2 regions of the Sporosarcina sp. FSL W7-1283 genome follow, and region 1 is predicted to be linked to the other one. Evidence: riboswitches for the same ligand, from Rfam matches in the RefSeq annotation. Region 1 holds a riboswitch; the other holds the start of a gene.
What was found. A riboswitch is a leader RNA that binds a small molecule or an ion and turns the genes downstream of it on or off. The one in region 1 is predicted to bind S-adenosylmethionine.
Positions count from the first base shown of each region.

Region 2: another riboswitch for S-adenosylmethionine. It lies ahead of MKY93_RS16780 (methionine biosynthesis PLP-dependent protein); the one in region 1 lies ahead of metK (methionine adenosyltransferase).

Region 1 covers NZ_JBBOOL010000001.1:2,650,880-2,656,410, forward strand. Annotated here, with positions in the region: gene MKY93_RS13700 (amidase) at 1-838, opposite strand, end outside; gene metK (methionine adenosyltransferase) at 948-2,159, opposite strand; SAM riboswitch class I at 2,337-2,456, opposite strand; gene pckA (phosphoenolpyruvate carboxykinase (ATP)) at 2,627-4,213, shown strand; gene MKY93_RS13715 (alpha/beta hydrolase family protein) at 4,261-5,058, opposite strand; gene MKY93_RS13720 (NUDIX hydrolase) at 5,051-5,509, opposite strand.
Region 2 covers NZ_JBBOOL010000001.1:3,212,491-3,218,021, forward strand. Annotated here, with positions in the region: gene MKY93_RS16765 (methylated-DNA--[protein]-cysteine S-methyltransferase) at 31-552, opposite strand; gene MKY93_RS16770 (DMT family transporter) at 563-883, opposite strand; gene MKY93_RS16775 (DMT family transporter) at 880-1,224, opposite strand; SAM riboswitch class I at 1,379-1,482, shown strand; gene MKY93_RS16780 (methionine biosynthesis PLP-dependent protein) at 1,564-2,694, shown strand; gene MKY93_RS16785 (hypothetical protein) at 2,786-2,968, opposite strand; gene MKY93_RS16790 (type 1 glutamine amidotransferase domain-containing protein) at 3,259-3,774, opposite strand; gene MKY93_RS16795 (spectrin repeat,Rudiment single hybrid domain protein) at 3,984-4,217, opposite strand; gene MKY93_RS16805 (Ltp family lipoprotein) at 4,764-5,360, shown strand; gene MKY93_RS16810 (peptidoglycan recognition protein family protein) at 5,462-5,531, opposite strand, start outside.

The DNA.
Region 1 (5,531 bases):
ATCCTTTGATCGCCTGTAAGAAGCCTTCTGTCTCCTTAGATAGCGGCAGCTTCATATCGGGCAAGAACGTTACAGTATATTGATTCAACTCATTTTCCATAGGTAGTTCATCCGCAATGATGCTGTAAAGCAGTTTTGCATCCCGTACCGATTTTGTCATCGGCCCGATTCCAAGCATTCTTTGCTGTAATGGATGCTCTTCGGCAGGATAGCTGCCGATTGATGAAACTTGCGAATTTCCTGATTTGAAGCCAATGACCCCAGTAAAATGACTTGGGAAACGGATGGATCCTCCGATATCTGAACCTATTCCCGCTGCAGCCGCCCCTAGAGCAATCGCCGCACCTTCTCCGCCACTCGAGCCGCCTACTGTCCTAGAGAGGTCGTAGGGATTGTTGGTGCGGCCATACAATGCATTGTCGGTCTCCTGACAAAAACAGAGTGCCGGTGTATTTGTCTTGCCGATCAGGATGGCGCCTTCCGCTTTTAATCGACGGACAATTTCCGCGTCTGTCGTTTGCATCTGTCCCTTACGATACGGCAATCCGCCTGTAGTCTGCATCCCAGCCACATCGAATGATTCCTTCATACTAATAGGTACGCCAAATAATTTCCCTGTCATCTTCGTTGTATTCCGTTCTTTGTCTGCTTGATCCGCTTCGGCCAACGCCTTAGTAAATCGCTCTTCCACTAAAAAGTTCACAGCTGGATTGGTTGCCTGACATTGTGCAATATAAGCCTCCGTCGCTTGACGTGAAGTAATCTGCCCGCTATCTAACTCCGCTTTCAATTGCACAGCATCCATATCGAGCACAAATGTATGTTGTAGTGTAGTCAATAAATTTCCCCTTTCCCAGTTTCTGAATGTTCTTTATTTTATATTATACTATAAAAAAAAGGCAGGAAGAAGGATATTAATCCCCCCTTTCTGCCTTCAACTATCTTTTTTATTGTTTCACATCATTTTTAATTGCTAATTCTAATAATGCATCTGCCTTATCCGTTTTCTCCCACGGCAATTCAATATCCGTACGGCCAAAATGACCGTATGCAGCCGTTTGTTGATAGATCGGACGACGAAGATCAAGCATTTTAATGATGCCTGCAGGTCGCAGATCAAACAACTCCCGAACAAATTCGACTAAGAGTGCTTCGGATAGACGGCCTGTATCGAATGTATTGATTGAAATGGATACCGGGCTTGCCACACCGATTGCATAGGCAAGTTGTACTTCACAATGCTCTGCCAATCCTGCCGCCACAATATTTTTCGCGACATAGCGTGCAGCATAGGAAGCAGAACGATCCACTTTTGTTGCATCTTTACCAGAAAATGCACCGCCGCCATGACGAGAATATCCGCCATATGTATCCACGATGATTTTTCTTCCAGTGAGTCCCGCATCTCCCTGAGGACCACCCACAACAAAACTTCCTGTCGGATTAATGAAGTATTTCGTCTGTTCGTCCAATAGGTGAGCAGGTACGACCGCGTCGATTACTACTTCTTTAATATCCTTCTCGATTTGTTCCATTGTCGCTTCCGGATGATGCTGTGTCGAAATAACAATCGTATCAATCCGCACAGGTTTGTTGTCTTCGTCATACTCTACAGTTACTTGCGTTTTACCATCAGGACGCAGGTAAGAAATCAACTCTTCTTTACGCGCTTGCGCAAGTCGGAATGCCAGCTTGTGGGAAAGACTGATCGGAAGCGGCATTAATTCAGGTGTTTCATTACAAGCGTAACCAAACATCAATCCTTGGTCACCCGCTCCGATGGCATCCAGTTCTTCGTCTGTCATAGAGCCTTCACGAGCTTCGAGCGCAACGTTGACACTCGCGGCAATTTCAGGTGATTGCTCATCAATAGAAGTTAAAACAGCAGAAGTTTCATAATCGAAACCGTATTTCGCACGTGTGTACCCAATTTCTTTCACAGTATCACGGACTACTCTTGGGATATCTACGTAGGTAGTGGTAGTGATTTCACCCATTACCAATACGAGTCCTGTCGTAATACTCGTTTCACATGCCACACGGGCATTCGCATCTTCCTTTAATATCGCATCCAAAATCGCATCCGATATTTGGTCGCACATCTTGTCAGGATGGCCTTCAGTAACTGATTCTGATGTAAACAGTCGACGGTTTGTCATTTTTGTTTCCCCCTCAATCAACATGATACGGTACTCTCTTAAGTCCCTGGTAAAGCTCCACGCCTGAATTGACGTCAATCATATACCATAAGGATTCAGGGCTAGACAATATAAAAAGCCCCCTACTCACTTTCTAGCAATGAGTAAAAGGCAAAATTTCACGCGCAGCACCTTTCACTCTTATCGTCCAAGGAATTTAACCTTGCTTCAGGTTTGGCACCTTCGCGCTAGACTACTGTCTTTTGCAGGTTGCCGGGTTTCATAGGGCCTGTACCCTCCACCAACTCGGGATAAGAGTATCCGTTCATGTCACATAGTATAAAAAAGTTGTGATTTTGTCAATTTTTTTATCTCAAATCACTTGAGTTTTTAATTAGTATAGATTATTATTCTTAATGTGTTATACTATTTACGAATTAAGATGTTCTACTCAAATAAAACGACTACGCAAAGGACGGTATGTAAATATGATATCTGCAAAAATTGATGATAGTTTAAAAAGTCTTCTATCAGGAAGCAACGTGACGATCCAAGCGTCTGTGGCAGAATTAACCGAAAAGGCAGTCGCTAAAGGAGAAGCCGAACTCTCAGCAGATGGCGCTCTAGCAGCACGCACAGGTAAATATACTGGACGCTCTCCGAAGGATAAATTTATCGTCGAAGATGCAGTGTCCAAAGATAAAGTAGATTGGGGAAGCGTCAACAAGCCAATCTCCCCTGACGTATTTGATTCATTATACACGAAAGTCATCGATCATTTGAAGCAAAAGGATGAACTCTTCGTTTTCAAAGGATACGCAGGTGCAGATAAAGACTCTCAGTTATCCATACAAGTTGTCAATGAATTGGCTTGGCAAAACCAGTTTGTTCACCAATTATTCATCCGTCCAACTGCAGAAGAACTACAGTCACACGAAGCGCAATTCACAATCTTGGCTGCCCCTTCTTTCAAAGCGGATCCAGAAGTGGATGGCACAAATTCAGAGACATTCATCATCATGTCCCTTGAAAAACGTATTGTCTTGATCGGCGGAACAGAGTACGCGGGAGAAATGAAAAAATCTATTTTCTCTGCGATGAATTTCTTGCTTCCAGAGCAAGGCATCCTATCGATGCACTGTTCAGCTAACGTTGGAGAAGACGGCGATGTGGCACTATTCTTCGGTCTTTCAGGAACAGGTAAAACAACACTTTCCGCAGACGCTGACCGCAAGTTGATCGGTGACGATGAGCACGGCTGGTCTGATAACGGTGTATTCAACATCGAAGGCGGATGCTACGCGAAATGTATCAACCTTTCTGAAGAAAAAGAACCTGAAATCTTTGGCGCGATCCGTTTCGGTTCCGTGTTGGAAAACGTTGTATTGGACGAAGATACACGTATACCGGATTATGATGACAATTCATTAACTGAAAATACACGGGCTGCTTACCCGATTGAAAATATCGAAAATATTGTGACACCGTCTATTGCGGGTCACCCGAAAAACATCATCTTCTTAACGGCTGATGCTTCCGGCGTATTGCCTCCAATCTCGATCCTGACAAAAGAACAGGCAATGTACCACTTCTTAAGTGGCTTCACATCGAAATTGGCAGGTACGGAGCGTGGAATCACTGCTCCAGAACCAACATTCTCTACATGCTTCGGTTCACCGTTCTTACCTCTTCCTGCTGCAACGTATGCAGAGATGCTTGGTAAGAAAATTGACGAACACGGCGCAAAAGTATTCTTGGTTAATACTGGCTGGACCGGCGGAATATTCGGGGTCGGTTCTCGTATGAACTTAGGTTACACACGAACTATGGTTCGCGCGGCAATTGCCGGTAAGTTGGATAATGTAGAGACTAAGACAAATGAAATCTTTGGACTCGAAATGCCTCTTGAAATCGAAGGCGTGCCAAGCAATGTGTTACACCCACGTTACGCTTGGGAAAATCCTGAAGAATATGATGCAGAAGCGAAGCGTCTTGCAGCAGCTTTCCGTGAAAACTTCAAGAAATTCAACCATGTTTCTGAAGAGATCGCAATCAAAGGCGGCCCGATCGCATAATTTATTTAAAAAATCCTTGCAGAGTATTTCTGCAAGGATTTTTTTGATTATCGGCTTTTGCTTTTCATCCAATCCACTGCTTCTTTCACTAGTTTGCGGTTCATCTCGGGCGGAATGTAATGGGTAAATCCTTCTAAATACCATGTTTCGTATTCTTTATTGGCATCGCGCAGCGCATTTTCTAGTAACAGTGCTTGCTCAAATGAAACATTTGTGTCCGCCGTTCCATGGATGATCAAAGTAGGTATTTCAATATCGTGCACGCGGAACAAAGCGGTCCGCTCACGATAGGCATCCGGCATATTATTTGGTGTGCCTCCAATTACCCTCTTCATCATTCGCCGCATATCTTCACGTTCTTTATAAGTGAACACTACATCAGACACTCCTGCCCACGTCACCATCGATGTTAAATCCTCACGTAATATGGCGGTCCATAATGCCATAATGCCCCCTCGAGAGAAAGAAAAGAGATGAATCCGTTCTGAATCGACAGACGCTTGCTGTTTCAGTACTTCCACTCCGGCAACCGCATCATTGCGGTCCTCTCCTGCAAACTCGTCCTTCCCCTCGCCCCCTCGGTTGCCCCTATAATAAGGAGCAAACACGACCAAACCGTGTGAAGCAAACTGTGCAATGCGGGCGGGTCGTACCATTCCAACATGTTGGATTCCACCCCGTAAATACAGCAAGCCATCATAACGCCCTTCAGCTGTCGGTGTAGCGAGCAGTCCTTTAACCTGCAAGCCGTCAGACCAATACGTTACCTCTTCCAACCTCACATGAGGATTCGGCGATGGATACTCCTTACGCTTGATAATATCCCCGTCAGTGCGTTCAGTCATTCGCTTCCACCCACTTCCTGAGCTCTCCCATGCCGCGGTCTTTCATATGGAAGCTAAGCTCCGTGCAGGCGGCAAGCTCCACGTCTGTCATCCAGACAGCGCCTTCTGTCTCAAGTAACGTATAGTCTCGCTCGACATGAACGACATTTCCTGTGAAAACAGCTTTGCAGAAAGGCGGATCGGTAAAGACAACGTATTCTGCAAAGGAGTGTACATTATCAATCGTCACGCCGGTTTCTTCCAATGTTTCTCGAATGGCGGCTTGTTCAATCATCTCGCCTGCCTCCGCTTTTCCTCCTGGAAACTCAATTCCGCGAATTCGATGTTTTGTCAGTAGCCACCGATCATTATGTTTGATCACAACGAGTACATGGCGTGATTCAATCCGGTGTTGATTCGGCCCAAATGTCAGTTCAACGTTGGCACCTTTTAAGTCTTCAAACTTTAGCATATGGCTCACGTCCTTTCCTATA
Region 2 (5,531 bases), 560 kb from region 1:
AACTATAGTTTATCATAGAGTAATGCTTTGTCAACTAGAGGAAGTAAAAGAATTACCTTCCATTCGAATCAACCGATCTTTCAGTTGCTGACCATCCCGGTAGCCCGATAGACTTCCATTTTTTGCGATGACCCGATGACATGGGATGACAAGCAACAACGGATTCTTTCCAATCGCGGAAGCAGCTGCTCGAATTGCAGAAGGATGACCGATTATCTCGGCAATGTCTGAATATGTCACCAATTGTCCATACGGGATATCTTGAAGCGCTTTCCACACCTTGTTTTGAAATGGTGTGCCTGACCAATCCACGGAGCATGTGAAATCTTGCACTTCTCCAGACAAGTAACTTCTCACTTCATCTGCGTATTCACTTAATCTGTCTGCATTTTCCTTCACTTCGCCAGCGCCATATTGTTTGGTGAGCCAACTCTTCATTTTTTCCTCAGCATCTTCAGCTAAGCCTACATAGAGAAGGCCTCTTTCAGTCGCTGCCATTGTTACGTTCCAACCTTCCACATCAAAACTTGTCCAATAAACCAGTTTCCCCACTACCTTTCTATTAGCCAAACAGCTTCAATCCAACGGCCCCTACTATAATCAATGACAAAAAGAAAATCCTTTTCACACTTGCAGACTCTTTAAAGATTAGAATACCAGCCAGGACTGCCCCTGCCGCTCCCAATCCTGTCCAGACTGCATAAGCCGTACTCATTTGAATATCGCGCATCGCTAACGATAAAAAAACAAAGCCGAAACTGAATACTCCAACTATGAGTAGGAGACGCTTGATCGTACGTTTCTGCAAGTAATAATTGATGCTTATAACCCCAAAGATTTCTCCAAGACTGGCAATCGCTAAATAAACCCAAGCCAACGTCAACTGCCCCCTTCTTGATTCGCTTCATCCGACTGCTCATCTGTAGTCAGTTTGATACCAACAACCCCGATGACAATCAAACAGATAAATGACAGCGTAATCCAGGTGAAGTCCGCGTGGAAAACGAAAATATCAACTAATAGAATGGCTGCAGCGCCTGAACCGGTGAAGACAGCATAAACAGTCCCTGAAGGCAATTTCTCACATGCCTTAATAATGAAATAAAAACTAAATATAATCGCGCCTCCAGTTCCGATCCAATGCAGAAACGTCTCCGAATAGCGCAGTCCCACCACCCAAAATATTTCTACGACCGCAGCTAAAGCGACATAACTCCAAGCCAAAGTTAACGTCTCCTTTCATTCGCTCTATAGTGTCTATTAGTATAACAAACCTTTCAGTTAAACGAAAAAAGCATTCCTAGTAGAAGTAAGCTTGCATCTGCTATGTTCGCATGATAGAATGAATCCACTAATAATTTTTCCTATATTAAGAATATTCTTATCGAGAGAGACGGAGGGATAGGCCCAAAGAAGTCTCAGCAACCAGCCAGCTTGGCATGGTGCTAATTCCAAGGGTGAACACCGCCTTGAAGATGAGAATACTGAAGAAAATGTTGTATGTTCGAGGGCCTATTCGAAATGAAGAGGCTCTTTTTTATTTTTCTGAAGGGGATGGATACTATGACAAACAATGAATTAGAAACAAGATTAGTCCAGCTGGGGAATAACAGCGATAAGAAAACGGGCGCAGTCAATACACCGATTTATTTATCAACAGCTTATCATCACGAAGGGTTAGGTCAGTCTACCGGCTACGATTATACGCGGACAAAAAATCCGACTCGTTCTATTTTGGAAGACGGCATTGCCGATTTAGAATCCGGTGATCAAGGCTATGCCTGCAGCTCCGGAATGGCAGCTATTCAACTAATCTTGTCACTGTTTAAAACAGGTGACGAAATCCTTGCCCCTGAGGACCTGTATGGCGGCACCTATCGTTTATTCCAACAGTATGAGAAAACCTATCAGATTTCTACACACTACCTAACATTTGAAGATGTTTCAGAAGTTGAACAAGCAATTACAGATCGTACAAAAGCGATATTTTTGGAGACACCTACCAACCCGCTTATGCTGCAGATTAACGTCGCAACTTATGCAGAACTTGCTAAAAAGCATGGCCTGTTGCTAATTGTTGATAATACGTTCCTTACACCGTATTTCCAACGACCGATTGAGGAAGGTGCGGATATCGTTATCCATAGCGCTACGAAATATATCGGTGGTCATAATGACGTGCTTGCTGGTCTTGTCGTAGCAAAAGGCGAAGAACTTTGCGACCGCTTGTTCACGAACCATAATGCGAGTGGCGCTACACTATCTCCGTTTGATTCATGGCTCGTAGTCCGCGGTCTCAAAACACTCCATTTGAGAATGAAGCAGCATGACGCGAATGCAAAAGAAATGGTAGCCTATTTGAAGCAAGAACCTTTAATCGCAGATGTCTTGTACGCCGGCATCGGCGGTATGCTCTCGTTCCGCGTACAAAACAGCGAGTGGGTAGGACCGTTCTTAGAGAATATGAAACTCATTTCCTTTGCAGAGAGTCTTGGAGGCGTCGAAAGTTTCATCACGTATCCAACAACACAGACGCATATGGACATTCCGATTGAAGAACGGAATCGACGCGGTGTCGATGATCGACTCTTGCGCTTCTCAGTCGGGGTGGAGGATGCGGATGATTTAATTGCCGATGTCAAACAAGCACTGTACGCTGCGAAAGAAGCAGTAGAAGCCGTAAATATTCATTAATCCCATCTCCTCTTGCGTTCAAGTGCAAGAGGATTTTTTCTTTCCTAGCAATAAAAAAGACATCCTAGAGAGAAGGATGTCTGTTAAATGCTCATTGAGTTTGCTGCCATTTCTTCTTTTCCGCTGAGTAAACAACTGTTGCCGGCACTACAATAAATGCCAATGCCGCCACACCTGCCAGCATGCCCGCCCACTCTTTACTCCCTAAGGAAAACCCGGCAGTCGTGCCTATGCCAATACCCGCTATAATTGCCAATGTAATCAACTTATACATAACAAGATCCCCGACCTTTCAAGTTAAAGATTCCCCAAAGGTTCTGAATAATTCGTTGTATTTAGCATACTCTAGTTGAGAACAATTTTCAAGTGTAAGTGAGAACCTTTTTCAATTCGAATGCTATCGGTTTATTCTACTTCACGATTAACTTGAAATATGCATATTAGTCCAACAAAAAAACTGCATTGCTTCGGGGCGGCTGTACTTTAGCGTGTTCTTTGTTCTCCCCAAAGAAAAAACTGCCCTAAAAGCCATTTCTGACTTTCAGGACAGTCTCTTTTCAACTATTATTTTTCCAACAGTTTTAAGGATTCTCTGTTAAATGCCGGGATATCATCAGGCTGACGGCTTGTGACTAGCTGATTCTGACAGACAACGACTTCTTTGTCTGCGTACTTTGCACCCGCATATTCCATATCGACACGAATCGATTTGTATCCTGTTGCGTCACGACCTTCTAATGTTTTCGCCGTGATCAATAGCTGTGGTCCATGACAGATAGCAAAAACTGGTTTGTCGGCATCCATGAATTCTTTGACAAACTTTACGAAACGATCATCTGCGCGCAAAATATCTGGGGAGAATCCACCTGGGATAAATAAAGCATCATAATCTGATGACTTCGCATTGTCAATTCCTTTATCGACTTTTACTTTCGTGTTTTCTTTCATACCGGTAACTGCCGATCCAGCTTCCGTCCCAATCACTTCGACTTCATGTCCAGCATCTTTATAGGCTTTGGCCGGCTTCGTATATTCTGAGTCCTCAAACATGTCTCCTAGTACTGTTGCGATCTTTGCCATTGCTTACCACTCCTTATGTGATGTTCTAGACCTACTATTCCACGAATTAAAAGATCTAAACATCGCACGGCTAAGCTGTATCTTATCCTCAGTATCTAAATTTACGGTCGTATTCGTTTCATCTTTCCAGAAAATTCGCCTGCTTATATCAACTTGAATCTCTGTGCATATTCCTGGTACTTTTCTAATTACATTAGAAAAAAACTCGTTTAAAAAAATATACCAATGATGACAAGAGCGGCGATAATAAGACCCCCAACGGTTTGGACCAGTTCCGTCGACACAACCGGCTTCTTCTGAAAGACATTAATCAATTCCAAGTCTTCACGCAATTGCTTCACTTCTTTACGAAGCTCTTCTACTTCTGTATTCAGCGTACTGATTTCCTGCGATTGCTTAGAAATTAGTTCATTTTTTTGCGGAGATGTTTCATTCGTATCCATAGATCTAATCGCTCCTCCAAGTTTTCTTCTTTATACGTTTTTATAACCGCTTAAGTTTCGTTTCATTGAAAAACTTTCCATTTGCATTTTCAGCTGTTCGGGTGTATTATAAATTTACAAGCTGTATTGTTCGTATGACATTAAGTTTTAACCTTTAAGCTGTAACAGGGAGTTTATTACGGAACGGAAATGGCATGCCGGGTTCCTTTTAGCAACTCGGACGTACAGGAACGTTTCTGCAAACACCCACTTCGAGGAGTGGTGGTTTAAAACTTTCTATGACTAAATTACGGCAAAGACGGCTTAACAAACCGCATAGTTTCAAGGTTTGCGAGAAGGCATCACTCCAATCGAGTGATGCTTTTTTTGTGCATTTTTCTGGTTGGGGTTAAACTGGGGTTAAAACTCAAAACAATTTGTATTAAATACTGATAACCAATTAAACTGGATCACCTTCATTTTCTAAAAAATATTTGAAAAACCGAATAGCCTTTCTTACCTATATCATGTATCCTGTAAATATACATAATTATGGGAGGGGTACCATTGGGAGACAAGAAGAAAGTTAAAGTTAAAAAGCCATTTTATAAAAGATGGTGGTTTATCACTATTGTAGTTATTTTTATTTTAGGTGCTATTGGATCAACTATGGAAGAAGAGGCGGAGGAAGAACCGAAAAAAGTGGAGACTTCAGCTGATGCAAAACCAGACATTGGAAAAGAACCAGGTTTAACAGAAGAAGAAAAAACTCAAATTGCTAAAAAAGAAGAGGAAAAGAAAGCTGCAGCTGGACAGAAAGCTAAAGAAGAGAAAGAAGCTAAAGCAAAAGAAGAAAGCATCCCCAGAGAGCATAAATCTGCATTAAAGAAGGCTGAAACATATGCGAAAACTATGCAAATGTCTAAGGCTGGTATTTACGATCAATTGACTTCTGAATATGGAGAGAATTTTCCTCCTGAAGCAGCTCAATATGCTATTGATAATATTGAGTATGATTGGAAAGAAAATGCGTTGAAAAAAGCAAAGACCTATGCTGACACAATGAGTATGTCAGATGCGGCTGTTTACGATCAACTGATTTCAGAACATGGAGAAAAATTTACTGCTGAAGAAGCACAATACGCTATTGATAATTTAGAATAAAAAAAGCGACTCCGTCCGCAATGGATAGAGTCGCTTTAACTATGCATTGGCCATTTGACAAACCGTGTTGTATCAACGTTTGATTTATGGCCATATGCTTCTTATTTATTGACATCCACAATGTATTTGGCAGCCAATCCTAACAGATCGGCATCCGTGATCGTACCTTCA